One region of the Rhizobium sp. SG741 genome, then DNA from elsewhere that is predicted to be linked to it. Evidence: predicted binding sites of a transcription regulator. Region 1 holds the regulator's gene; each other region holds the start of a gene.
What was found. The regulator PhoB, encoded in region 1, activates phosphate uptake and scavenging genes when phosphate is short. The targets are predictions, from matches to a motif close to TGTCATNNANCTGTCAT.

Region 1 (6,152 bases):
CGAAGGTCATGATGTCGGCCATGATCTGGCAGGGATGCGTATCGTCGGTCAGCGCGTTGATGACCGGAACGGTCGCATGCTCCGCCAGTTCCAGCAGGCGCGAATGATCGGTCGTGCGGATCATGATCGCATCGACATAGCGCGACAGCACCTTCGCCGTATCGCCGATCGTCTCGGCGCGGCCGAGCTGCATTTCGGTTCCGGACAGGAAAAGTGTCTCGCCACCGAGCTGGCGCATGCCGACGTCGAAGGAGACGCGGGTCCGGGTGGAAGGCTTCTCGAAGATCATCGCCAGCATCTTGCCGGCAAGCGGCTTATCGGCGGTACCCGCCTTCAACGCCCTTTTTCGCACGATCGCGTCATCGATGATGTGGCGCAGATCGGCGGCCGCGACAGCCGAGAGATCGAGAAAGTGTTTCGGAGAAGCCATGTCCTCACCTGTACTCCAGAAAAAACAATAACGCCCGCATAGGGCAAGAACGCCCCGACTGCGGGCGTCGAACTTAGGCTGATTTCTTGACGCGGGCGGCGCGTACACGCTCGGCCGCACGCTCGATGCGAGCAAGACCTTCGCGCGCTTCCTCGGCGGTCACGACCAGCGGCGGCAGCAGGCGAATGACATTGTTGCCGGCCGGAACACCCAGCAGATGCTCGGCGCGGATCGCCTGCAGCAGATCCGCTTGCGGGATGGCTGCCTTGATGCCGAGCATGAGACCTTCGCCGCGGATGTCCTCGATGATATCCGGGAAGCGATCCTTGAGCGAAGCAAGGCCCTGGCGGAAGACCAGCGCCATATCACGCACATGCTCCAGGAAGCCATCGGCCAGCACGATATCGAGCACCGCATTGCCGACCGCCATGGCAAGCGGATTGCCGCCATAGGTCGACCCGTGCGTGCCGGCCTTCATGCCGGAGGCTGCCTCTGCCGTCGCAAGGCATGCGCCGAGCGGGAAACCACCGCCGATACCCTTGGCCACCGCCATGATATCGGGCTTGATGCCGGCCCATTCATGGGCGAAAAGCTTGCCCGTGCGGCCGACGCCGCACTGTACTTCATCGAGCACCAGGAGCAGACCGTGCTCGTCGCAGATATCGCGGAGACCGCGCAGGAATTCGTTGGTCGCCGGGCGGATACCGCCCTCGCCCTGCACCGGCTCGATCAGGATCGCAGCCGTCGCATCGGTGATTGCGGCACGAACCGCGTCAAGATCGCCGAAAGCCACCTGGTCGAAGCCGGGGGCCTTCGGGCCGAAGCCTTCGATATACTTTTCCTGGCCACCGGCAGCGATCGTCGCGATGGTACGACCGTGGAAGGCACCTTCGAAGGTGATGATATGGAACTTCTCGGGATGCCCGTTGGCAAACTGATAGCGCCGCGCCGTCTTGATGGCGCATTCCAGCGCTTCGGCGCCCGAATTGGTAAAGAACACCTTGTCAGCGAATGTGGCTTCCGTCAGCCGCTTCGACAGCTTCTCCTGACCGGGCACTTCGTAGAGGTTGGACAGGTGCCATACCTTGTCAGCCTGCGCCTTCAGTTCGGCCACGAGATGGGGATGCGCATGACCGAGCGAATTGACTGCCACACCGGCCGCGAAATCGAGGTAGCGTTCGCCATTTTCCGTGATCAGCCAGACGCCCTCGCCTCGCTCGAACCGCAGCGGAGCGCGCATATAGGTGTCATAAAGCGCCGCTGTCTCGGCCATGGCGTATCTCCTCGATCACAACCCTAAGGACCAATCGCTTCCTTTCCATGAAACGGGTCCGAAAAAATCAAAAATGCCGCCTTGCGGCGGCGTGGGCACTATTGATGTTTTGCACCGCGATGTCAACAAAACTGGCGATTTAGCAGGTGCGAGAGAGCGGCCGCAGCCGAACGGGATGCGTTGGCCGGATCATATTGCATAAATGCCACGCCAGGACAGCAAGTTGGGGAAAACCTCGAAATCGATTCCTCAAGATTCCCGCGACTCTTGTCACGGAGTCAGCCTCACACTAGGTTAAAAACCAATTGCTAGACTGCATGCGGCGGAACTAGTCACCACAATTTTAGAGCGTTTCGCGCCTCGATCCTATGCGGGGCAATGGTGAAGGATTCTGCCATCGGAAACGCGACAGCGGAGACAGGGCATGAATTGGACAGACGAACGCGTCGAGAAGCTTAAAAAGCTATGGTCCGAAGGGTTGAGCGCCAGCCAGATCGCGGCGCAGCTGGGCGGTGTCAGCCGTAACGCCGTCATCGGCAAGGTGCACCGCTTGAGCCTGCCGGGCCGAGCGAAGGCGGGCGGCACGGCGACCGCTGCCCGAACGCCGAAGCGCGGCGCCTCGGCGCCCCGCGCATCGAATTATACATCGCGCGTCGCAACCCGCACGGTTACCCGCCAGCAGGGCGCGACCATGCTCAAGGAAGAGATTGAGGTCGATGCGGTCAACGAGATCCAATATCGTCCGGCTGCCAACGTCGTCGTTCCGATCTCTCGGCGCCTCGTCCTGACCGAGCTGACGGAACGCACCTGCAAATGGCCCGTCGGTGACCCGCTGAAGGACGATTTCCACTTCTGCGGCAACGAGAGCCCGGATGCATCGCCCTATTGCGGCTACCATCAGCGCCTGGCCTACCAGCCGGTGCATGAACGGCGTCGGCCAGCTCAACCGCGCGGCTGAGATGCCCCATAGAGCAATTCCAGGAAAAGTGCGAAGCGGTTTTCCTGGAATTGCGTAAAAACAATAGCATAGAGCCGTCACGCGAGTCGGTGAAACGCGTAGCCGCTCTAGATCAGATAAACGAAACGGGCCGAAAGGCCCGTTTTCTGTTTCCGCCGCTATGTCGATGCCTGAACGGGCGTACCCGCTCAAGCTTCCATGGAGTAACCCGCACCGCGAACGGTGCGGATGACATCCTGCATATTGGAGAAATTGAGCGCCTTGCGCAGGCGGCCGACATGCACGTCGACGGTACGTTCGTCGACATAGATATCGTGTCCCCATACGCCGTCGAGCAGCTGCGAACGCGAGAAGACCCGGCCCGGCGAGGACATCAGGAACTCCAGCAGGCGGAATTCCGTCGGTCCCAGCCGCACTTCGCGGCTCTTGCGGTGAACGCGATGGGTCTCGCGATCCAGCTCGATATCGCCGCAACGCAGTACCGTGGAGAGAACCTCCGGGCGGGCGCGCCGCAGCATCGCCTTGACGCGGGCCATCAGCTCCGGCGTCGAGAACGGCTTGACGACGTAATCGTCCGCGCCGGTGGAAAGACCGCGCACGCGCTCGCTTTCCTCGCCGCGGGCCGTCAGCATGATGATCGGCAGGCGCTCCGTCTCCGGCCGCATACGCAGCCGGCGGCAGAGCTCGATGCCGGATACACCGGGGAGCATCCAGTCAAGGATCAGAAGATCGGGGATGCGCTCCTGGAGACGCAATTCGGCTTCATCGCCTCTGAGGATCGTATCGACCTCGAAGCCCTCAGCCTCGAGATTGTAGCGCAGCAGAACGCTGAGCGCTTCCTCGTCTTCTACAACAGCAACTCTCGGAACCATGCGCCTCTGGTCTCCTTTTCTTCGCTTCCAGATTATTCCGTCACCGCGCCAACGGTGTTGGCGGTATCATCCTTCGGGCGCTCGCCTTCTGGCTGGGCGCCGGTCGCCATGTAATAGATCGTCTCGGCGATGTTGGTGGCATGGTCACCGATGCGCTCGATGTTCTTGGCGCAGAAGAGAAGATGCGTGCAGGTGGTGATGTTGCGCGGATCTTCCATCATGTAGGTCAGCATCTCGCGGAAGAGCGAGGTGTACATCGCGTCGATTTCCTCGTCGCGCTCTCGGATCGACACAGCCTTGTCCGGCGAACGGGTGGCATAGACGTCAAGCACTTCCTTGAGCTGGCTGAGCGCCAGTTCGGAGAGATGCTCGATGCCGCGGGCAAGCCGCCGCGGAACGCCTGTGCCCTGCACGGCGATGACGCGCTTGGCGGTGTTCTTGCCGAGGTCGCCGACACGCTCCAGATCGGAAGCGATGCGAATCGAGCCCATGATCTCGCGCAGGTCGGCGGCCATCGGCTGCCGGCGGGCGATGGTGACGATCGCCTTGTCGCCGACTTCCCGTTCCGCATGATCGAGAATGACGTCGTCGGAAATGACCTTCTGCGCAAGACTGGTATCGCTTTGGACCAGTGCGCGAACGCTGTCGCTGACCATTTGCTCGGCCAGACCGCCCATTTCCGCAATGCGGCGCGTCAGGAACTTCAGGTCTTCGTCATAGGCAGAGAGAATGTGAGTGGAGACCATTTTTCTATCCTCAAGGTGAACTGTGTGAAAGGAGCCGCGCGCACGGCATCATCAACCAAAACGGCCCATGATGTAATCCTGCGTGCGGAAATCGTCGGGATTGGTGAACATTTTATCGGTATCGTTCTCCTCAACCAGATGGCCGAGATGAAACATTGCGGTGCGTTGCGAAACGCGGGCTGCCTGCTGCATGGAATGCGTCACGATGACGATGGTGAAGTTTTCCCGCAGCTCATGGATCAGATCCTCGACCTTTGCGGTTGCGATGGGGTCGAGCGCCGAACATGGCTCGTCCATCAGGATGACCTCTGGACTGACTGCGACCGCGCGAGCGATGCACAGACGCTGCTGTTGGCCGCCGGACAGGCTCGTGCCGGCATCATAGAGCCGATCCTTGACCTCGCCCCAGAGACCGGCTTTCTGCAGGCTGGTCTCGACGATATGCTCGAGATCGGCTTTCGAGCTGTGCAGGCCATGGATGCGTGGTCCGTAGGCGACGTTCTCGTAGATCGACTTCGGAAACGGGTTGGGCTTCTGGAAGACCATGCCGACACGCGCGCGCAGCTCCACGACATCGATGCTGTTGTCATAAACATCCTGATCGTCGAGCGTGATCTTGCCGGTGATGCGGCAGGTCTCGATCGTGTCGTTCATGCGGTTGAGGCAACGCAGGAAAGTGGACTTGCCGCAGCCGGAAGGACCGATCAGCGCCGTGACCGTATTGGCGCGAATGTTCAGGTTGACATCGAAGAGCGCGCGCTTGTCGCCGTAAAAGACCGAGACGTCCTGGCCGATCATCTTATAGGGGATCGTCATCATCTTCTTGGCTAATGCTCTTTCGCCCGCGGCTTCCGTCATCATGTTCATTTGGTCGCCCTCCCCTACCAGCGCCGTTCGAAGCGGCGCCGCAGCAGGATCGCGCCGATATTCATCGCAACGAGGAAGAAGAGCAGCACGATAATCGCTCCGGAGGTCCTCTCAACGAAGGCCCGCTCCGCTTCGCTCGCCCACATGTAGATCTGCACCGGCAGCGCCGTCGAAGGATCGAGCGGCGAGGCCGGATAGTTGGCGACGAAGGCGACCATGCCGATCAGAAGCAGCGGCGCCGTCTCGCCGAGCGCATGCGCCAGCCCGAGGATGGTGCCCGTGAGGATGCCCGGCATGGCGAGCGGGAGCACATGATGGAAGACCATCTGCATGCGCGACGCGCCAAGGCCGAGTGCCGCGCTGCGGATCGATGGCGGTACCGCGCGCAGTGCCGAGCGCGTGGCGATGATGATCATCGGCAGCGTCATCAGGCTGAGCACCAGCCCGCCGACCAGCGAGGCAGAGCGCGGCAGCCCCATCATGTTGATGAACACCGAAAGGCCGAGCAGGCCGTAGACGATGGAGGGCACCGCCGCGAGATTGTTGATGTTGACCTCGATCAGATCCGTCAGCCGGTTTTTTGGCGCGAATTCCTCCAGATAGATCGAAGCGGCGACACCGACGGGCAAGGCGAGCACGAGGACAGTCAGCATCAGATAGAGCGAGCCGATCAGCGCGACGCCGAGGCCCGCGGCCTCGGGGCGGCTCGAGTTACCCGAGAGGAAGAGACCGCTGTTGAAAGCTTCGTGCAGCGCGCCGCTGGCTGTCAGCTGCTTCATCCAGCCGAGCTGCCGATCGGAAACCTTGCGATCCTTCTCGTCGGCCGCCAGGTCGATCTGCCCCTTGTTGGCGGAGTCGATATTGGCGCTCGCAAGGAACGTCACATTCCCAGTCGTTCCGATGATCGAGGGATCGGCCATGATCTTGTTGCGCAGTGCAATCCGCGCACTGTCCGACACCATTGTCGTGGCTTCGCGCACGAGTACGCGATCGGAAGGATCGATGC
Region 2 (6,152 bases), on a different contig from region 1:
GCCTGTTGCGCTGTGAAGCGGGGGAAATCGAGGGGTTGGCCGCCCTTGCGCCTTGCATAAACGCCCCTATCATGCAATGGCGACCCGATCAGAGCCCTGTCGCGACGGAAGGGCGGCCATCGGAGGCGGAAGCATGAGCCAGTCTGGAAAAAACGGTCTGACCTATAGCGACGCGGGCGTCGATATCGATGCCGGCAATCTGCTGGTCGAAAAGATCAAACCCGCCGTGCGCTCGACGCGCCGTCCCGGCGCCGACGGCGAAATCGGCGGCTTTGGAGGTCTCTTCGATCTCAAGGCCGCAGGCTTCACCGATCCGGTGCTGGTCGCCGCCAATGACGGCGTCGGCACCAAGCTGAAGATCGCCATCGATGCGAACTATCATGACACCGTCGGCATCGACCTCGTCGCCATGTGCGTGAACGATCTCGTCGTCCAGGGTGCGGAGCCGCTGTTCTTCCTCGATTACTTCGCCACCGGCAAGCTCGATCCCGATCAGGGCGCGGCGATTGTCGGCGGCATCGCGGCCGGCTGCCGCGAGGCGGGCTGCGCACTGATCGGCGGCGAGACGGCTGAGATGCCGGGCATGTATTCCGACGGTGATTACGATCTGGCGGGCTTCGCCGTCGGCGCGGCCGAGCGCGGCCAGTTGCTGCCATCGGGCGACATCGCCGAAGGCGACATCATTCTCGGCCTCGCCTCCTCGGGCGTGCATTCCAACGGCTTCTCGCTGGTGCGCAAGATCGTCGAGATTTCCGGCCTCGGCTGGGACGCGCCCGCGCCTTTCGCAGAAGGCAAGGCGCTTGGCGAAGCGCTGCTGACGCCGACGCGCATCTATGTGAAGCCCCTGCTGAAAGCCATCCGCGAGACACATGCGCTCAAGGCGCTCGCCCATATCACCGGTGGCGGCTTTCCCGAAAATATCCCGCGCGTGCTGCCGAAGCATCTGGCCGCCGAAATCGATCTTGCCGCCGTCAAGGTGCCGCCGGTCTTCTCCTGGCTCGCCAAGACGGGCGGCGTCGAGGCCAAGGAAATGCTGCGCACCTTCAACTGCGGCATCGGCATGATCGTGGTCGTGGCGGCAGACAATGTTGCAGCCGTGAAGGCAGCGCTCGAAGCCGAAGGCGAGGCTGTGGTAACGCTCGGCCGCATGATTGCTCGCACCGAAGGCGCTGGAGGCACGGTCTACAAGGGTACGCTCGCTCTATGAACACGCCGCGCAAACGCGTCGTCGTCTTCATTTCCGGCGGCGGCTCCAACATGATGGCCCTTTTGAAGGCGACGGCGGCCCCCGACTATCCGGCCGAGATCGTCGCCGTCATCGCCGACAAGGCGGATGCCGGCGGACTGGCAAAAGCTGCTGCCGAGGGCATCGCCACCTTCGCCTTCGTCCGCAAGGATTTTACCAGCAAGGACGCCCACGAAGAGGCGATCCTTTCGCAGCTGGAAGCCTTGTCGCCCGACATCATCTGCCTTGCGGGCTACATGCGGCTGCTTTCCGGCCGCTTCATCCAGCGCTATGAAGGTCGGATCATCAATATCCACCCTTCCCTGCTGCCGCTCTTTCCCGGTCTGCACACGCATCAACGCGCCATCGACGCCGGCATGCGCGTTGCCGGCTGCACAGTCCATTTCGTCACCGAAGGCATGGACGAAGGCCCGGTGATCGGCCAGGCGGCCGTGCCGGTGTTGACCGGCGATACGGCGGACGCATTGGCTGCCCGTGTGCTGACGGTCGAACATCAGCTCTATCCGCAATCCCTGCGGCTGCTCGCGGAAGGCAAAGTCGGGATGGAAGACGGCAAGGCCATCAGCCTTGCCAGAACAGCTGCCGCCCATGGACGGCAGGTCGTGTCACTGCTTGGGGACATGGCTTAAATAGAGAGTTATGGAGCCGAACGGCGCCCTAATTCGCCCCTTCGATTTTCTCTTCAAGCCGCAATCGCCATCAGCGGATGCATCGTGCCGTCGCTATAGACGATGCGGCCGCCGCGGAAGGTCGCGCGAATGCGATGAACCGAGCCGGGTTCGACGGCAACCAGATCGGCAAGCTGGCCGACGGCGATCTCGCCGCGATCATTGAGGCCGGCCGAACGGGCAGCATTGGCGCTTGCCATGGCAACCGCCGCCGGCAGGCCACCGCCAACAACCTCCGCAATCTTGAAGATCGCCGGCACGAAAGCGGCCGGATGATAATCGGCGGCGATGATGCCGAGCAAGCCGGCGCGGGCAGCGTCCAGGGCGCTGAGATTGCCGGACATGGACTGACCGCGCAGCGCGTTCGGCGCACCCATCAGCGTCCAGAGGCCGCGGCGGCAGGCCTCTTCAGCGGCCGGTCCCGTTACTGGAAACTCGCTGATGGTCACGCCGAGATCGTGCATCGCCGCCACTTTCTCGGCGCTGTCGTCATCATGCGAGGCGAGCGACAGCTTGTGCTTCAGCGAAAGCTCGACCACATCGTGCAGCTTGCGTTCGATTTCCGGATCCTGGCGCTGGGCGATGCGCTTCGCCACGACTTCCTCGGCAGCCTCGCGCGACATGGCGCGACGCTCGGACATGCTGCGGATGTAGCTCTCGATATCGTTGTACTGCCCCTGCCCAGGCGTGTGGTCGGTCAGGGAGACCATGTCGATGTCGCCGTCCTTCAAAAGCCGCTCCAGGGTCAGCGCCGCGCCCAGATTGGTAATTTCATAGCGGGCATGAACGCGGTGATCGATCAGGAGGTCATTGCGCAAGCTGTTGATGCCGCGGATCACAGCCGAGGTGGTTTCGAGCGAACGGACGTGACCGTAGACGCTTTCGGTCGCAAAGGAGAGCGCGGCAAAGGCCGTGGTGACGCCAGCGGCGGCCAGCTTCTTGTCCAGCTCGTGAATGCCGAAATCGATCGGCATCATGGCGTTCGGCCGCGGCGCGATCTCGCGCTCAATCATATCGCAATGCAGATCGACGAACCCGGGCATCAGCAGGCGTCCGCCGCCATCGAAGGTCGCCTGCTCCACCGGCTCGGAGCGGATTTCGGCAATCACGCCATCCTCGATGCGCACGGCACCCTGGTCGACGACTTCATTGGGAAGAACGAGCGTGAAATTGCTGAGCCACATCGGCTTTCTCCTGAAACAGTGTCTATCATCTGAAAGGCACGGACACGTCCGGACGTCTTCGGCCAGCACGCCCCGGTAGTCTCGATTCGTGACACGGTGATGAAGGCGGCAGCATAGTTTTGGGCCTAGCTCCCTGACTTCGATGGACCTACTGCAGGCTCGCCCTGTTCAGGGTCGCCCATTGCAGCAGAATGACCGTCTTGGCATCGTGGATATCGCCCGCCTCGATCATTGCCATCGCATCGGACAATCGAATTTCCAACACCTCGATATCCTCATGCTCCTCGGCAAGCCCACCGCCATCGGCGACCCGATCGGACGTATCGATCACGGCGGCAAAAAAATGGATGATCTCGGTCACGGCACCCGGCGAGGTCATCGCCTTGAAGAGAAATCGGACATCGCGCACGCGAAAGCCGGTCTCCTCCATGGCCTCGCGCCGGATCGCTGCCTCCGGCTCGTCGCCATCGAGCAGGCCGGCGGGCACTTCGATCATCCATGCCGGCAGGCCGGCAAGCTGCGACGGCAGACGGTATTGCCGGACGAGCACGACCGTCTCACGGGCGGGATCGTAGAGCAGGATGCAGGCGGCCGGCGTGCGGTGATAGATCTCGCGCTTCAGGCGATGCTTCTCGCCGCGCGAATCCGTGTAGTCGACATCATAGCTGCTGAGCCGGGTCCATTGATCCGCCAACGTCTTCTCGTTGACGATTTCGGCTTTCGCCTTTCCGAATTCGCTCATGCCATATCCTTGCGCAGCCATACCTTGTTATCGTGAACGGCCGCACCGCCGTAGGGCGCGACCGGATCGGCGCCGGTGAGGACGTTGATGCCCTCGCCATCGACATGGGCCTTATTCGGCCAGAGACCCTCGGCGATCAGCACACCCGGCTTCACCTCTGTCGTCACGCGCGCATGGAGGCGGATGTCGCCTCTCGCATTGCCGATGCGGACCAGATCGCCATGGATGACATCGAGTGCTGCGGCATCGGCCGGATTGATCATCACCTCGGGGCGGCCTTCCTTCTGCCGCGACGTCCTGGTTTCCGCGAAGCTCGAATTCAGAAAGTTGCGCGACGGCGAGGTGGCGAGCCTGAACGGATGATCCGGATCGGCCACTTCGATGACATCGACCTGATCCGGGAATTCCGGCAACTCCACATGAGGACCGAGCAATCCGACTGACGCAGGCGGGCGGTTTGGGGCCGGCTGGTTGACCCAGTCCGGGCGGAACCGGAACTTGCCGTCGGGATGGCCAAAGCCGTTCAGAAAATGCGCGTCCTTGAAAGCCGGCTGACGATCGAACCATTTATGCTCGAGGAAATAATCGTAATCCGGCAGGTCGCTCATCGACAGAACCCGGTCGATCATTTCGCGGGCGGAAAAGCCGAAGCCGGGGCGATCTGCGACCCCAAGACGCTTGGCCAACTCCTCGATGACGAAGAGATTGCTGCGCACGGTCGGCGGCGGCTCGACCAGCTTCGGGCCAAGAAGAATATGGTTCTGGCCGCCGGCGCGGTAGATGTCGTCATGCTCGACGAACATGGTGGCGGGAATGACGATATCGGCCATCTCGGCCGTGTCGGTCATGAACTGCTCGTGCACGGCAACGAAGAGATCGGAACGGGCAAAGCCGCGCTTCACCAGCCTTTGCTCGGGCGCGATGTTCACCGGATTGGTATTCTGGATCAGCATGGCCGTCACCGGCCCGCGATGGCGAAGCGCCACGGCATCGCCTGTCAGCGCCCGGCCGATCTGCGACTGGTCGATCATGCGGATATCCAGATCCTTCATGGACCGGCCGGTCAGCTCGCTCGCGTCCATGCGGAAGATATCGCTGTTCGAATGAAAGGCGCCGCCGCCCTCATATTGCCAGGAACCGAGAACGGTGGCGATCGAGGCGGCCGCATGCATGGCGATGGCGCCGTTGCGCTGGCGCGTGAAACCGTAACCGAGACGGAAATAGGTTTTCTTCGTCGTCCCCACCAGCTTTGCGAAGGCCTCGATCTCATCCACCGAAAGGCCGGTAATGCCAGCTGCCCAGGCCGGGGTCTTCGACTTCAGATGTTCTTCGAGGCCTGCCGGATCATCGGCATATCTGGCCATGTAGGCGCGGTCGGCATAGCCATCGCGGAAGGCGATGTGCATGACGGCGCAGGCGAGCGCCGCATCCGTGCCGGGTTTGACGATCAGCGCCAGATCGGCCTGCTTCATCGTCGGATTGTCATAGATATCGACGACGACGATCTTGGCGCCGCGCTCCTTGCGGGATTTGACCGCGTGGGTCATCACATTGACCTGCGTCGCGACCGCATTCGTGCCCCAGATGACGACGCAGTCGGTGCGGCCCATCTCCCGCGGATCGGGGCCGCGCAGCACGCCCGTCGCCATGGTGAAACCGGTCCAGGCCGGATTGGTGCAGATCGAGGAAAAGAAGCCGGAATAGCGTTTCGCATGGCGAAGGCGATCGATGGAATCGCGTTGGACCCAGCCCATGGTGCCGGCATAAAAATAAGGCCAGATCGCCTCGCTGCCGTCCTTGGCTTCGGCCTTGACGAAAGCCTCGGCGATCTCGTCCAGCGCATCGTCCCAGGAAATCTCCTGCCAACGCCCCTCGCCCTTGGCGCCGGCGCGGCGCAGCGGCTTCATCAGACGATCGGGATGATAGAGGCGCTCGGCATAGCGGGCGACCTTGGCGCAGATGACGCCGGCCGTGTAGGAATGATCATTGGCGCCGCGGACGCGGCCGATCCGGCCGTCGTCCGTCAGATCGATCTCCAGCGCGCAGGTTGACGGACAGTCATGCGGACAGGCCGTGTGACCAATGCGGGATTTGGCTTGAATAGGGGTCGCAATGTTCATGATGTTTCTATATTTCAAGCGATGACCGGCCACTAGGGATAATCCGGCCCATCGCAACAATTCATGCGGACTTCACCGACAATGAACTATCGGCATATCTATCACGCGGGCAACTTCGCCGATGTGCTCAAGCACGCGGTGCTCGCCCGCCTCGTCCGCTACATGCAGAACAAGGACAAAGCGTTCCGTGTT
Region 3 (6,152 bases), on a different contig from region 1:
GCGCGTCCGCTCGCAGACATCCGCGATCTCTTCGATTTCAGCGAGGATGTCGGCAGGAACCCGAAGCGTAATAGGATTCGAAAGCTGCCTTTGATTTTTCATCAGATTTATCTCATTTTGTATTACAAAATATAGGAGACATGCTAAAAGTCAATTTCCGAGCGTGGGGTGATGGCTCACCCACTAGCCCCGTTCTTCTCCGTCACCAGCTTGCTCAGCTTGGCGATTTCCTCCTTGACCACCGAAAGCTCCGTCAGCACCTGCATGTCGATTTTCTGGTGCAGCGAGAGGACTTCGAGTTCAGCCTTGAGGTTGACCTCATAGTCCTTGGCTGCTTCGAAGCGATCCCGTTCGGTCTGGCGGTTCTGGGACATCATGATGATCGGCGCCTGGATGGCGGCGATCATGGAGAGGACGAGGTTGAGGAAGATGAAAGGGTAGGGATCGAAGGCGCGGGTGAGGAGTACGATGGTGTTGACGACGCACCAGAAGACCAGGAACAGCAGGAAGCAGACGATGAAGGCCCAGGAGCCTCCAACACGGGCGATGCCGTCGGCGAGGCGTTCGCCATAGGACGCATTGGCGGAGAAGGCCGCGTTGATATCGGTCGAGACGATCTTGCGCTCATGCGCTTTCTTGAGCACGCGCTTTTCTGTCTCGCCTAGCTCTTCGGCCGTCTTGTCGAAATGCTGGTGGACGAAATTTGGCAGATTGTACATGAGGATACTCCGGGGGCTTGATCGTCTTTGAGCGCCAAGTATTCGACTGCCCAACGAAAATGCAACGCGAAAAGGGTTGCAGCATGGTGGATCGAATCCAACCTTGCGTGTTCGGCTCGACCATTGTGTTCGATCCGCTAACTCCCTTGGCTGACTAGCCAGCTATGCGACGGGAAGAAGCGGTCCAATCCGTATTCCCGTCCGAACATGATGTCGTGCTGCAGATGGCGATAGTCGCGCACCGTCGGATCGAGGTGCTGCTCGTTGCGCGCCCAGTCCGGGAAAGTCTCGTTGTCGCGCGTCGCCAGCTGATAACGGTCGACGATGGTGTATTTCTTCTGCACGCGGCCGAGGAAGCCGGTGTAGAAGGGATGCTCATATCCGGCTGTTTTCAACACGTGATAGGGCAGTTGCGACGGGCTGATCGTGCCGATATCCTTGCGTACGCCATTCTTGCTCGACCAGATGACCAGCGGCGTTTCGTGCTCCTGTTTCATGACGTCGAGCGGTGCCTTTCGCGTCGCCACCTGCTGGGGCATGTAGCCGGTATTCGGATAGGCGCTGCCGAGCGGCGGCAGGTGATCGCCCCAGAGGACGATGATGGTTTCACGGTCACGCTTTTCAGCCCAGTCCATCAGCATCTTCAGACTGTCATCGGATTCCCGAACGCCCTGCGCATAGGTGGCGAGCGTTGCACGATCGTCGTCGTTCAGGTTGCCGGTGATATCGACGGTATTCTGTGCAAAGCGATTGGGTTCGTAAGGGCCATGTCCCTGGAGAGTGACAGCGAAGAAGAAGAATGGCTGATCGGCTTCGTCTCCCTCGCGCATGATTTCCTTCATCAGGGAATCGTCGGCGGCGAACATGCCGCGCCTCTCCATCGGCGGCAGGGTTTCATCGGTGTGGAACTCCTCGAAGCCGAAAGCCTTGTAGACTTCGTTGCGATTCCAGAACCAGCCACTGAAGGGGTGGAGCGCGCGTGCCGCATAGCCTTCGCCGCGGAAGAAGGTGGCAAGCGACGGCATGGGCCGGCGCACATATTGCTGATAGGGGATGCTGCCATAGGGCAGGAAGGCATTGGAAAAGCCTGTCAGCGCCTCGAATTCGACATTGGCGGTCATGCCGCCGAACTCAGGCGAAAAGACGTAACCGGATTGCCTGGCGCGGATAGTCGGCATCGGATCGGGCGTAAAGGCGACATTGGACAGCCGGGTCGGATCCCAGAGGGATTCGCTCATCAGCATGATGATGTCAGGCTTCTCGCGCGGACCGGAGAGATAGCCGTAGTTTCTCGCCGGAATGGCATCGATCGCATCCGGTCCGTAGCCCGCCGGGGATTTGACATCGGCCATCGGCAGGTTGAGCGAGAAGGCGATGACGAAGCCGTTGTAGCTGTAGTTTTCCTTCTGATCCCAGACGATCGGGATGATGCGCAGTTTCTCACGGATGGAGGAATATTGCGTCGGGTCCATCTGCGAAACGAACAGCGCCGCAAGCGGCAGGCATACCGACAGCCTGATCATGCGCGCCTTTTGCGATAGCGCGGCGGCGTGTTGCCAGGCATGGCGCCACAGAAAGGCGAGGGCGGCGAGGGACGCAATGACGCCGATGGCGAGTGCCGCCGCGGTCCACGGCCGATCGCGCACCATCACAGGCATCAATTCCATGATCTGCCGTGCAAACAGGAAATCAGACGGATAGAGCGGATCGGAGAGATAGTTCTGCTTCTGGCTGGAGATGAACGCCGGAACCAACAGCAGCGGTGCGACGATCAAGACCGATAGATGCGCTCGGCCGAGAGCCGCATCCAAAATGAGCATAGTCAGCATGACGATGCCAATGGTGGTGAAGCCGGGGCGAGACGGAGAAAAGAGATAGGACGGGACGGTCGAAAACTCACCGCGCACAATCCATTCGACGGCAATGACGATCGACAGTGCGAGCAGCAAGGTCAGAGTAAGGCTCAGAACTTGGCGCAGGACGGCTGATTTCTGCCTCGCTGCGCCGATTTTCTGGAAAAGAACGAGCCTGCCCGCCAAAGCGGAACCGATGACCAGATCGACCAAGGGTTTCTCCGAATGCTATAGGGTATTCATATAATTGTCACGTTTCTGTCATGAATTCTGGATGAACCGCAAGGCTGACCTGGTAGTTTTCCGGGTAAAAATACCGCCTATGCGCGTAGTGCGATCTTTGATACCTGCAGGTGAACGAAGGCGGTTGCGGAAGAAGAATGCCATCGCTAAATGTATGGCATGACAGAGCAAAGCCCGATCACTCAGACCATCCGTATTGCCGTCGCGCAGCTCAATCCGACGGTCGGCGACGTTTCCGGCAATCTGGCCAAGGCGCGCGAGGCGCGGGCCGAGGCGGCGCGCGAAGGCGCGCAGCTCCTGATGTTGACGGAATTGTTCATTTCCGGCTATCCGCCGGAGGATCTGGTGCTGAAGCCGGCCTTCATCCGCGCTTGCTGGAAAGCCGTTGAAAGTCTCGCCGCCGATACCGCCGATGGCGGGCCAGGCGTCGTCGTCGGTGTCCCACGGCAGGACGACACCGGCCGCTACAATTCCGTGGCCGTGCTCGATGGCGGTAAAGTCATCTTCATCAGGGACAAGGTCGATTTGCCGAACTACGGCGAGTTCGACGAGAAGCGGGTTTTCGACGAAGGGACCATCGCGGGGCCTGTCAATTTTCGCGGCGTCCGCCTTGGCATACCGATTTGCGAGGAGATCTGGAACGATCTCGGCATCTGCGAAACGCTGGCCGAGAGCGGTGCGGAAATCCTGCTGGTTCCGAATGGTTCGCCTTACTATCGTGGCAAGGTCGATGTCCGTCACCAGGTCGCATTGCGGCAGGTGATCGAGTCAGGTTTACCGCTCATTTTCGCCGCCCAGGTTGGCGGCCAGGACGAACTTGTTTTCGATGGCGCGAGCTTCGGCTTCAATGCCGACAAGACCCTGGCGTTCCAGATGAGCCAGTTCGAGACCGCGCTGGCGGTCACCACCTGGAAGAAGAACGGCGACGTCTGGCATTGCGCCGAAGGACCGATGGCGCATATTCCAGAAGGCGAGGAGGCCGATTACCGCGCCTGCCTGCTGGGCTTCCGCGACTACGTGAACAAGAACGGCTTCAAGTCGGTCGTGCTCGGCCTGTCCGGCGGTATCGACTCGGCGATCTGCGCGGCGATTGCGGTGGATGCGCTTGGAGAGGAGCGCGTACGCACCGTCATGCTGCCCTATCGCTATACCTCAGAGGATTCTTTGAAGGATGCGGCGGATTGCGCCAAGGCGCTCGGCTGCCGCTACGATATCGTGCCGATCGAGGATCCTGTCACCGGCTTTACGACGGCCTTGTCCGATCTGTTCGAAGGTACGGAAAGCGGCATCACCGAGGAAAATCTGCAGAGCCGTGCCCGCGGTACCATCCTGATGGCGATCTCCAACAAGTTCGGCTCGATGGTGGTGACGACGGGCAACAAGTCGGAAATGTCCGTTGGATATGCCACGCTCTATGGCGACATGAACGGTGGCTTCAATCCCATCAAGGATCTCTACAAGATGCAGGTCTATGCGTTGTCGCGCTGGCGCAACCTGCATGTGCCGCCGGGCGCGCTCGGCCCTTCAGGCGAGGTGATCCCCTACAACATTATCGACAAGGCGCCTTCGGCTGAACTGAGGCCGAACCAGACAGACCAGGATTCGCTTCCGCCCTATCCGGTGCTCGACGATATCCTCGAATGCCTGGTGGAAAAGGAAATGTCGGTCGAAGAGATCCTGGCGCGTGGACATGATGTCGCGACAGTGCATCGTATCGAGCATCTGCTTTATCTCGCCGAGTACAAGCGCCGCCAGTCGGCTCCGGGCGTGAAGATCACCAAGAAGAATTTTGGTCGTGATCGCCGCTATCCGATCACCAACCGGTTCCGCGATCGCTGATCGCAACGCCGGCGGTAAAGGGGAAAGTATGCGCAGCTCGGTCGAGATCTACAATATCCGCACGGGTGCGAACCGGGTGGTCTTCCAGACGGACCAGCTGATCGAGGCGCCGAACTATTCGCCTGACGGACGCTATTTGCTGCTGAACGGCGAAGGTCTGCTTTACCGGCTGCCGTTGGGTGGCGGTGGCAAGATCGTTCGTGTCGATACCGGCTTCGCCACGCAGTGCAACAACGATCATGGGATTTCTCCCGACGGATCGCTGATCGCGATTTCCGACAAGACGGAGCATGGCAAATCCTGCATCTATGTGCTGCCGGCCGAAGGCGGCACACCCAGGCAGGTCACGACCAACCTGCCGTCCTATTGGCACGGTTGGTCACCCGACGGGCAGCGCTTCTCCTATTGCGGCATCCGCGACAACGTCTTCGATATCTACACGATCTCGATCGACGGCGGCGAAGAGACGCGGCTGACGCATGGCGAGGGCCGCAACGATGGCCCGGATTTTTCGGCCGATGGGCAATGGATCTATTTCAACTCCAGCCGCACCGGTCTCATGCAGATCTGGCGCATTCATCCCGACGGCACGGGGTTGCAGCAACTGACCGATGATAATTATGGCAATTGGTTTGCCCATCCATCTCCCAGGAACGACAAGGTCGTGCTGATCTCCTACGATCCTGAAGTCTTCGACCATCCGCGCGATCTGAATGTGCGGATGCGGTTGATGGATATGGATGGCGGCGATCTCACGACGCTGTTCGAACTCTTCGGCGGACAAGGAAGCATCAACGTGCCGAACTGGTCGCCCGATGGCGACGAGTTCGCCTATGTCCGTTACGAGCCGGCCTGACGCTCTGGACGCTCTTACCGCAACCTCGCGCAGGAAGTAGGCGACGAAGTCATCATTTCCCTGTTGCGGCAGCCTATTGCGTCGGTTGCGGCCCGGCCTCTTTCGGATGCTTCAGGTCAATGCCACCTTGGTCGGTCGCAAGGAATTGCGGCCCGACCTGACGGACCTTGTTGGCTGACGGATCGTAGGGTCTGTCCGGCGGGAATTGCTGCGGCTCGGCCTGCGTCACCGCCGGAGCCTGCTTTTGCGGCAGACCGGAATTCTTCTGGGGTTTTGGCGTTTCGATTATGGTAATCGAGCTTTCCGGCTGCGCAAGGGACTGCTGCTGCGGCGCATAGGCGTCGAGCTTGGTGCGGGTATCGATGACGATATCCGGCGTGGCCGAGGCCGGCGCGCTGCAACCGTTCCTGTGCATGGTATCCAGCAGTTGCCGGCGCTTAAGGCTGGCCGCGTCGATGCGGCCGACGCTCTCATCGCGCTGATCTACCAACATGCCGAGATCGTGCCGCATTCCATCGAGCGACGTTCGCATGTCGTCGCAGACGCCTTCGTTGTTTGAGCCGATGATCACCATGCTGCTGTCTTCGACGCAGCCCTGATTGCGCAGATCACTCATCAAGCGGCGGATCATCGTGTTTTGCT
Region 4 (6,152 bases), on a different contig from region 1:
CCATGATGCTTTCGAGCTCATCGAGATCGGCTTCGGCCAATCCCGGCAGCTCGTTATCGGCGAACTGGCCGAAGACCAGATCCATCTCGCGGATGCCACGATGCCAACAGCGGAAAAGGATGCGCCGGCGGCGGGGATCGAGATCGGCACTGCTGAGGGTCAGCCCAGTCATCAAAAACACCTTCATGTTGATGCGTCTCTATAAAACCAGCATTGAAAGGTGGGAACCGGTTTTTCTGAAAAAAGCGACTCGCGTGCAATTTTCCGGGGAGTGTTTACCTCAATAGGGCCGAGTTCCCGGCCGCCCCTTGCCAAATCCACCCTGCCCGTCGCATTTTGCCCTCCATGCGTCCCGCCATCCTCGATCCGCTGTTTGCCTCCATCTCTTCGCTGCCCGGCGTCGGGCCGAAGGTATCCGAACTGCTGGTCAAGCTGCTCGACCGCGAAACGATCGACGATTGCCGCGTGATCGACCTGCTCTTTCACGCGCCGCACTCCATCATCGACCGGCGCGAGCAGCCGGGCATCGCCAGAGCGCCACAGGGCGCGATCGTCACCATTACCGGCCGAGTCGACCGTCACCAGCCACCGCCGAATGCACGCAGCAATGTGCCCTATCGTGTCTTCCTGCATGACCAGACAGGAGAACTGGCGCTGGTCTTCTTCCGGGGCAAGGCGCAATGGCTCGAAAAGCAGCTGCCGATCGACGAGACGGTGACTGTCAGCGGTAAGGTCGATTGGTTCAACGGCCGGCCGTCGATGGTGCATCCGGACTACATCATGCGCGAGAGCGAAGCGGAAAATCTGCCGCTGGTCGAGCCGGTCTATCCGCTCACGGCCGGCCTCTCGCCGAAATTCCTGCGCAAGACCATCGAAGCCGCTCTGCCGCGCATGCCTGACCTGCCGGAGTGGGACGATCTTGCGCTTGCGCAGAAGCAAGGCTTTCCCTCGATCTCCGACAGCTTCCATATGCTGCATGCGCCGCGGGATGCCGCCGATATCGATCCGCAGGCGCCGGCGCGCCGCAGGCTCGCCTATGACGAATTTCTGGCCGGGCAATTGTCGCTCTCGCTCGTCCGACAGCGGCTGCGCAAGGTTGCGGGCCAGCCGGTGCATGCGACTGGGAAAGTCAGTAGCAAGATATTGGAATCCCTACCCTTCTCGATGACCAACAGCCAGCGCGAGGCCGTTGCTGATATTCTCAAGGACATGGCCGGTACGGAGCGCATGCTGCGGCTGCTGCAGGGGGATGTCGGCGCGGGTAAGACTCTTGTCGCCTTGATGGCGATCGCTGCCGTGATCGAGAGCGGCGGCCAGGCCGTGTTCATGGCGCCGACCGAAATCCTGGCGCGGCAGCACCACGCGACGATCTCAAAATTCGCAGCAGATGCAAACCTTTCGGTCGAAGTCCTCACAGGCCGCACAAAGGGCCGCGAGCGAGATGCCATTCTCGAGCGCATCGCCTCTGGCGAGGCGCAGATCATCATCGGCACGCATGCGCTGTTCCAGGACAGCGTCGCCTACGCCAATCTGATGCTGGCTGTGGTCGACGAGCAGCATCGCTTCGGCGTCCACCAGCGCCTGCGGCTGACAGCGAAAGGCATCTCGCCGCATATGCTTGTCATGACAGCGACGCCCATCCCGCGCACGCTGGTGCTCGCCGCCTTTGGCGACATGGACGTTTCCAAGCTCACGGAGAAGCCAGCCGGGCGCAAGCCGATCCAGACGATCACCATCCCAAACGAGCGAACCGGCGAGATCGTTGGCAGACTGAAGAGCGCACTGTCGGAAGGCAAAAAAGCATATTGGATATGCCCACTTGTGGAGGAATCCGAAGAATCGGATTTAATGTCGGTAGAGGAGCGACACGCAACATTGACGAGCGCGCTCGGGGCTGGCGTCGGCCTCATCCACGGCCGGATGAGCGGTCCTGAAAAGGATGCTGTCATGATGGCCTTCAAGAATGGCGAGATCCGGCTGCTGGTGGCGACGACGGTCGTCGAAGTCGGTGTCGACGTTCCCGATGCGACGATCATGGTCATCGAACATGCGGAGCGTTTCGGCCTGGCGCAGCTTCACCAGCTGCGTGGCCGCGTCGGACGCGGCGACGAGGCCTCCACCTGCATCCTGCTTTACAAGGGGCCGCTTGGGGAAACAGGACATGCCAGGCTTTCGATCATGCGCGACACCGAGGATGGTTTCCGCATTGCCGAGGAGGATCTGAAGCTGCGTGGCGAAGGCGAGCTTCTGGGCACGCGCCAGTCGGGTACACCGGGCTTTCGCATCGCCAGTCTCGAAGCCCATGCCGATCTTCTGGAAATCGCCCGCAAGGATGCTGCCTATATTATCGAGCGCGATCCGGAATTAACCGGCGAGCGCGGCATGGCGGTACGCACCCTGCTCTATCTCTTCCGCCGCGACGAGGCGATCCGGTTCCTGCGTGCGGGCTGAATGGGGGACGCGCTAACCGCGTCCACCCCTTTTTCAAATGGCTTACTTGGCGGAGAGACCGGGGATGGTCACCTGAAACACCTGGAACATGGTGTCGACGTCGGCGCCGCTGTCATCCTTGTAGGCGGCTCCCACCTGGAAACCGTCCTGGGTGATGAAGTCGTTGTCGTTGGCGACGAACAGGAAGTAATCATCCGGCAGCTTCGGATCCTGGACGCTGGCAAGCGACATGGCTTCCCACTTTTCCGATAGATTGTTGCGATCGTTCGGAGTGCCGTTGTGAAGGCCGAAGCGAGCGAGATCGGCGGTGTCGTTGATGTCGATGAACTGGCTGAGGACAGCGGGCTTGACCGAGGGATCAAGAACACCCTTCGGAGCGACAGCTGTGTCGCCGTCGAATTTGCCGCCGGCAATATCGGTGGCGGCAGACACATCGACGGCGACGATGTTGCGATAGATCGACTTATCGCCCTTCTGGCCGTAGCCATTGTTGCTATCGCGAGCGAGCATCAGGAAGCTCGTCGGCGAAAGCGCCACGATTTCGCTCTGGGCGGCGACGGACGTCTTGCCCTTGTCGTTGGTGAAGACCGGCAAAGGCACGACGTATTCGTGCACGAGTTTCAGGTGGTCGAGATCAGCAGCATCGTAAAGCAGGGCGCGCGTGTTCTGCCTGGTCGAACTGGAATCGCCACCATCCTGGCGCGTCGCAGACTGGAGCACCGCGATGAGGAACTTACCGTCCGGGGTCAGGGACATGCCCTCGAAGCCCTGGTTGTTCTGGCGCCCACTTGTCGGATCCTTCGGATCGGGAGCGGATTCGCCGGGACCCGGATTATTCGAGGAAAAATTCACGGTGCCGTGGCGCATCGGCAGAAACGCCGCCGGCGGTGCCGTGGCCGAGATCATCCGCCCATCCGCCGAGAAGCGGTAGATATAGGGACCGTATTCATCGCTGATGAACATTGAGCCATCTGGCAGCCGGGCAATGGCTTCGTTGTCGAGCGAGACCTTGCCGTTCGGTGCCAGCGGCAAAAGCGGCATGCCGCCTTCTGCTTGTCGGACGCCGTTGGCGGGGTCAAGGCCGGTGGTTTCGTTGCCTTTATTGTCTTTCAACAGCAGCGTATCTGCGAGCTTGGCTTCGACACCCAACTGCTCCTTGCCGGCCGGCGGCGTAGCGCCGGGAGCAACCGGCGTCAGCTGAATATAGATGGTGTTGAGACGCGCGCGATAATCCGTGGTGCCGGCGACATTGTAGCCACGGTCCGGCAGCAGCCACAGCGATCCCTTGTAGGTACCGTCAGCATTGCGGGTCCAGCTCTTGGCGTCGATGGACATGCCCGAGCCAGAGCCGAAGGTCTCGCCGAACTTGTCGCGCTGGTTGGCCGGAATACGGCCCACGGCAACACGTCCCTTGTTGACGAGCGTCGTGCCTGCGACCGCTACGGAACTTTCGGCATGTACTACTAGCGGTGTTGTGAAAATGAATGTGGCAAGCGCTGCAGACAGCAGCGGCAATGTCCTTGAACGTGAGTCTCTCAAAAAAATATCCTCCTGATGAAAAACCGTATGGAGGCAACGGTATCCATCCGCGGCTTGATGGAAGCCGTATCGAAGATAGTGTCCGGCACATGCGTCCCGAACATTCGATAGTGAGATACCCATTGCCTATCCCAAGGACGATCTAAGACGTCAACATGATAGAGACATGACAATTCGCGCAGGGCGCGAGAATAGGCTGTCGACAATAGCGGAAAGAGCAATTTCTAGGTGAGAGACTTCATCGGAACCGGGGTGCGCGGCCCCTTCATCGCGACCAGCTCTTCCTTGTATTCGGGCGAAACCAGACCGCCGGAAATCAGAAGCTTGGCGCCATCCTCGGGGCTCATGTCGAGAATCGTAATCTTTTCACGCGGCACGAAAACCAGGAACCCGGCTGTCGGCACCGGTGTCGGCGGCAGGAAAACCGCAACCATATCCTGGCCCATGGCGTTGAATTTCGAAGCAATCTCGCCCTTGGCGTCGGTCGATATGAAAACCATGGACCAGAGGCCCGGGCTTGGATATTCGATCAGCCCCACCTTCTTGAACGACGTGCCCTGTTCCTTCAGCACGGTCTCGAAGATCTGCTTGACGCTCTTGTAGATGCTTCGCACGAGCGGAACGCGAGTGACGATCGACTCGCCAAAGCGGACGATGCTCTGCCCGATCAGGTTTTTGGCCAGGAAACCGACAACCGTGATGAAGATCATCGCGATCACCAGGCCAGTGCCGGGGACGGCGAAATTCAGATAGCTTTCAGGGTCGTAACGCGCCGGGATGTAGGGCCGCACCCAACTATCCGCCCAATGCACGACTGACCATGTGAGCCAGAGCGTGATGGCGATCGGAGCGCAGATGATCAGGCCGGCCAGGAAGTTGTTTCTGATCCGCGTCGGCACGGACATTTTGATGAGTTTTTCAGTCATTCGCCGTTCGAAAACTCCGTTCCGCCGCCCACCTTTATCAGGCAAATTCTCCCCCACCATCTCCTTCAAGAAGCGTGCCAGAAATTGGCGCGGCATACAACCCGCCAGTCCCGCCGGCGCACCGAACAGGCGGCCGGCTCACGACGACGTGACCGCAGGATGAATGAAAGGAAGTGAGGCCTACTCTACCGTCACCGATTTGGCGAGGTTGCGCGGCTGATCGACGTCCGTGCCCATGAAGACCGCTGTATGGTAGGCCAGCAATTGGATCGGCAGCGAGAAGATGATCGGGGCGATGATTTCGTCAACAACAGGCAGAATGATGGTCGCCATGGTCGGCAGCGTCGATGCGGCGGCACCCGCATCGTCGGTGATGAAGATGATCCGGCCGCCTCGCGCTGCCACTTCCTGCATGTTGGAAACGGTCTTGTCGAAAAAGCGGTCAAAGGGCGCGATGACGATGACGGGCATGTTCTCATCGATCAGCGCGATCGGCCCGTGCTTCAGCTCGCCGGCCGCGTAGCCTTCGGCATGGATGTAGGAGATCTCCTTCAGCTTCAGCGCCCCTTCCATGGCAAGCGGGAAGCTGGTGCCACGGCCGAGATAGAGCACGTCCTTGAACTTGGATATCTCTCGCGCGAGGCTTTCCATCTGCGGCTGAATGATGTTCAGCACGCGCGCCATGATGCGAGGCATCTCGACCAGGTGGCGCACCATGTCCTCTTCCTCCTTGGCGCTCACCGTGCCGCGGGCAACGCCCGCTCCGATCGCGAGGGAGGCAAGGACGGCGAGCTGGCAGGTGAAGGCCTTCGTCGAGGCGACGCCGATCTCCGGGCCGGCCAGGATCGGAAACACGGCATCGGATTCACGCGCGATGGTCGATTCCCTGACATTGACAACGGCGCCGATTTTCAGTCCGTTGTCCCGGCAATAGCGTAGCGAGGCCAGGGTATCCGCCGTCTCGCCGGATTGAGAGATGAACAGCGCCGCCTGCGAGGGCGACAAGGGCATTTCGCGGTAGCGGAATTCGGAAGCTACATCGATTTCCACAGGAAGCCGGGCATAGCGCTCGAACCAGTATTTGCCGATCAGACCGGCGAGATAGGCAGTGCCGCAAGCGGAGATCGCCAAGCCGGAAACGCTGCCGAAATCGATCGCCGATGCGCTCTGACGGACGCGATGGCTGTCGAAATCGACATAGTGGCTGAGCGCGTGCGAGATCACCTCCGGCTGCTC

Region 2: a site for PhoB is predicted at 3,187-3,203, ahead of FHT29_RS20840 (alpha-D-ribose 1-methylphosphonate 5-triphosphate diphosphatase). Genes of this name have one in related genera too.
Region 3: a site for PhoB is predicted at 2,821-2,837, ahead of FHT29_RS13895 (LTA synthase family protein). Genes of this name have one in related genera too.
Region 4: a site for PhoB is predicted at 4,146-4,162, ahead of FHT29_RS12650 (esterase-like activity of phytase family protein). Genes of this name have one in related genera too.

Annotation. Positions count from the first base shown of each region.
Region 1 is NZ_JAAZQP010000003.1:389,976-396,127, reverse strand. It holds gene argF (ornithine carbamoyltransferase) at 1-430, opposite strand, end outside; gene FHT29_RS10385 (aspartate aminotransferase family protein) at 504-1,703, opposite strand; gene FHT29_RS10380 (GcrA family cell cycle regulator) at 2,128-2,661, shown strand; gene phoB (phosphate regulon transcriptional regulator PhoB) at 2,850-3,533, opposite strand; gene phoU (phosphate signaling complex protein PhoU) at 3,566-4,279, opposite strand; gene pstB (phosphate ABC transporter ATP-binding protein PstB) at 4,331-5,146, opposite strand; gene pstA (phosphate ABC transporter permease PstA) at 5,161-6,152, opposite strand, start outside.
Region 2 is NZ_JAAZQP010000008.1:117,908-124,059, reverse strand. It holds gene purM (phosphoribosylformylglycinamidine cyclo-ligase) at 134-1,207, shown strand; gene purN (phosphoribosylglycinamide formyltransferase) at 1,204-1,875, shown strand; gene FHT29_RS20840 (alpha-D-ribose 1-methylphosphonate 5-triphosphate diphosphatase) at 1,929-3,098, opposite strand; gene FHT29_RS20835 (NUDIX domain-containing protein) at 3,247-3,840, opposite strand; gene FHT29_RS20830 (molybdopterin oxidoreductase family protein) at 3,837-5,960, opposite strand; gene FHT29_RS20825 (23S rRNA (adenine(2030)-N(6))-methyltransferase RlmJ) at 6,042-6,152, shown strand, end outside.
Region 3 is NZ_JAAZQP010000004.1:488,650-494,801, reverse strand. It holds gene FHT29_RS13905 (ribbon-helix-helix protein, CopG family) at 1-102, opposite strand, end outside; gene FHT29_RS13900 (DUF1003 domain-containing protein) at 177-719, opposite strand; gene FHT29_RS13895 (LTA synthase family protein) at 857-2,728, opposite strand; gene FHT29_RS13890 (NAD+ synthase) at 2,975-4,654, shown strand; gene FHT29_RS13885 (TolB family protein) at 4,683-5,510, shown strand; gene FHT29_RS13880 (hypothetical protein) at 5,584-6,152, opposite strand, start outside.
Region 4 is NZ_JAAZQP010000004.1:229,845-235,996, reverse strand. It holds gene FHT29_RS12660 (succinate dehydrogenase assembly factor 2) at 1-172, opposite strand, end outside; gene recG (ATP-dependent DNA helicase RecG) at 346-2,451, shown strand; gene FHT29_RS12650 (esterase-like activity of phytase family protein) at 2,494-3,990, opposite strand; gene FHT29_RS12645 (DUF502 domain-containing protein) at 4,215-4,916, opposite strand; gene glmS (glutamine--fructose-6-phosphate transaminase (isomerizing)) at 5,097-6,152, opposite strand, start outside.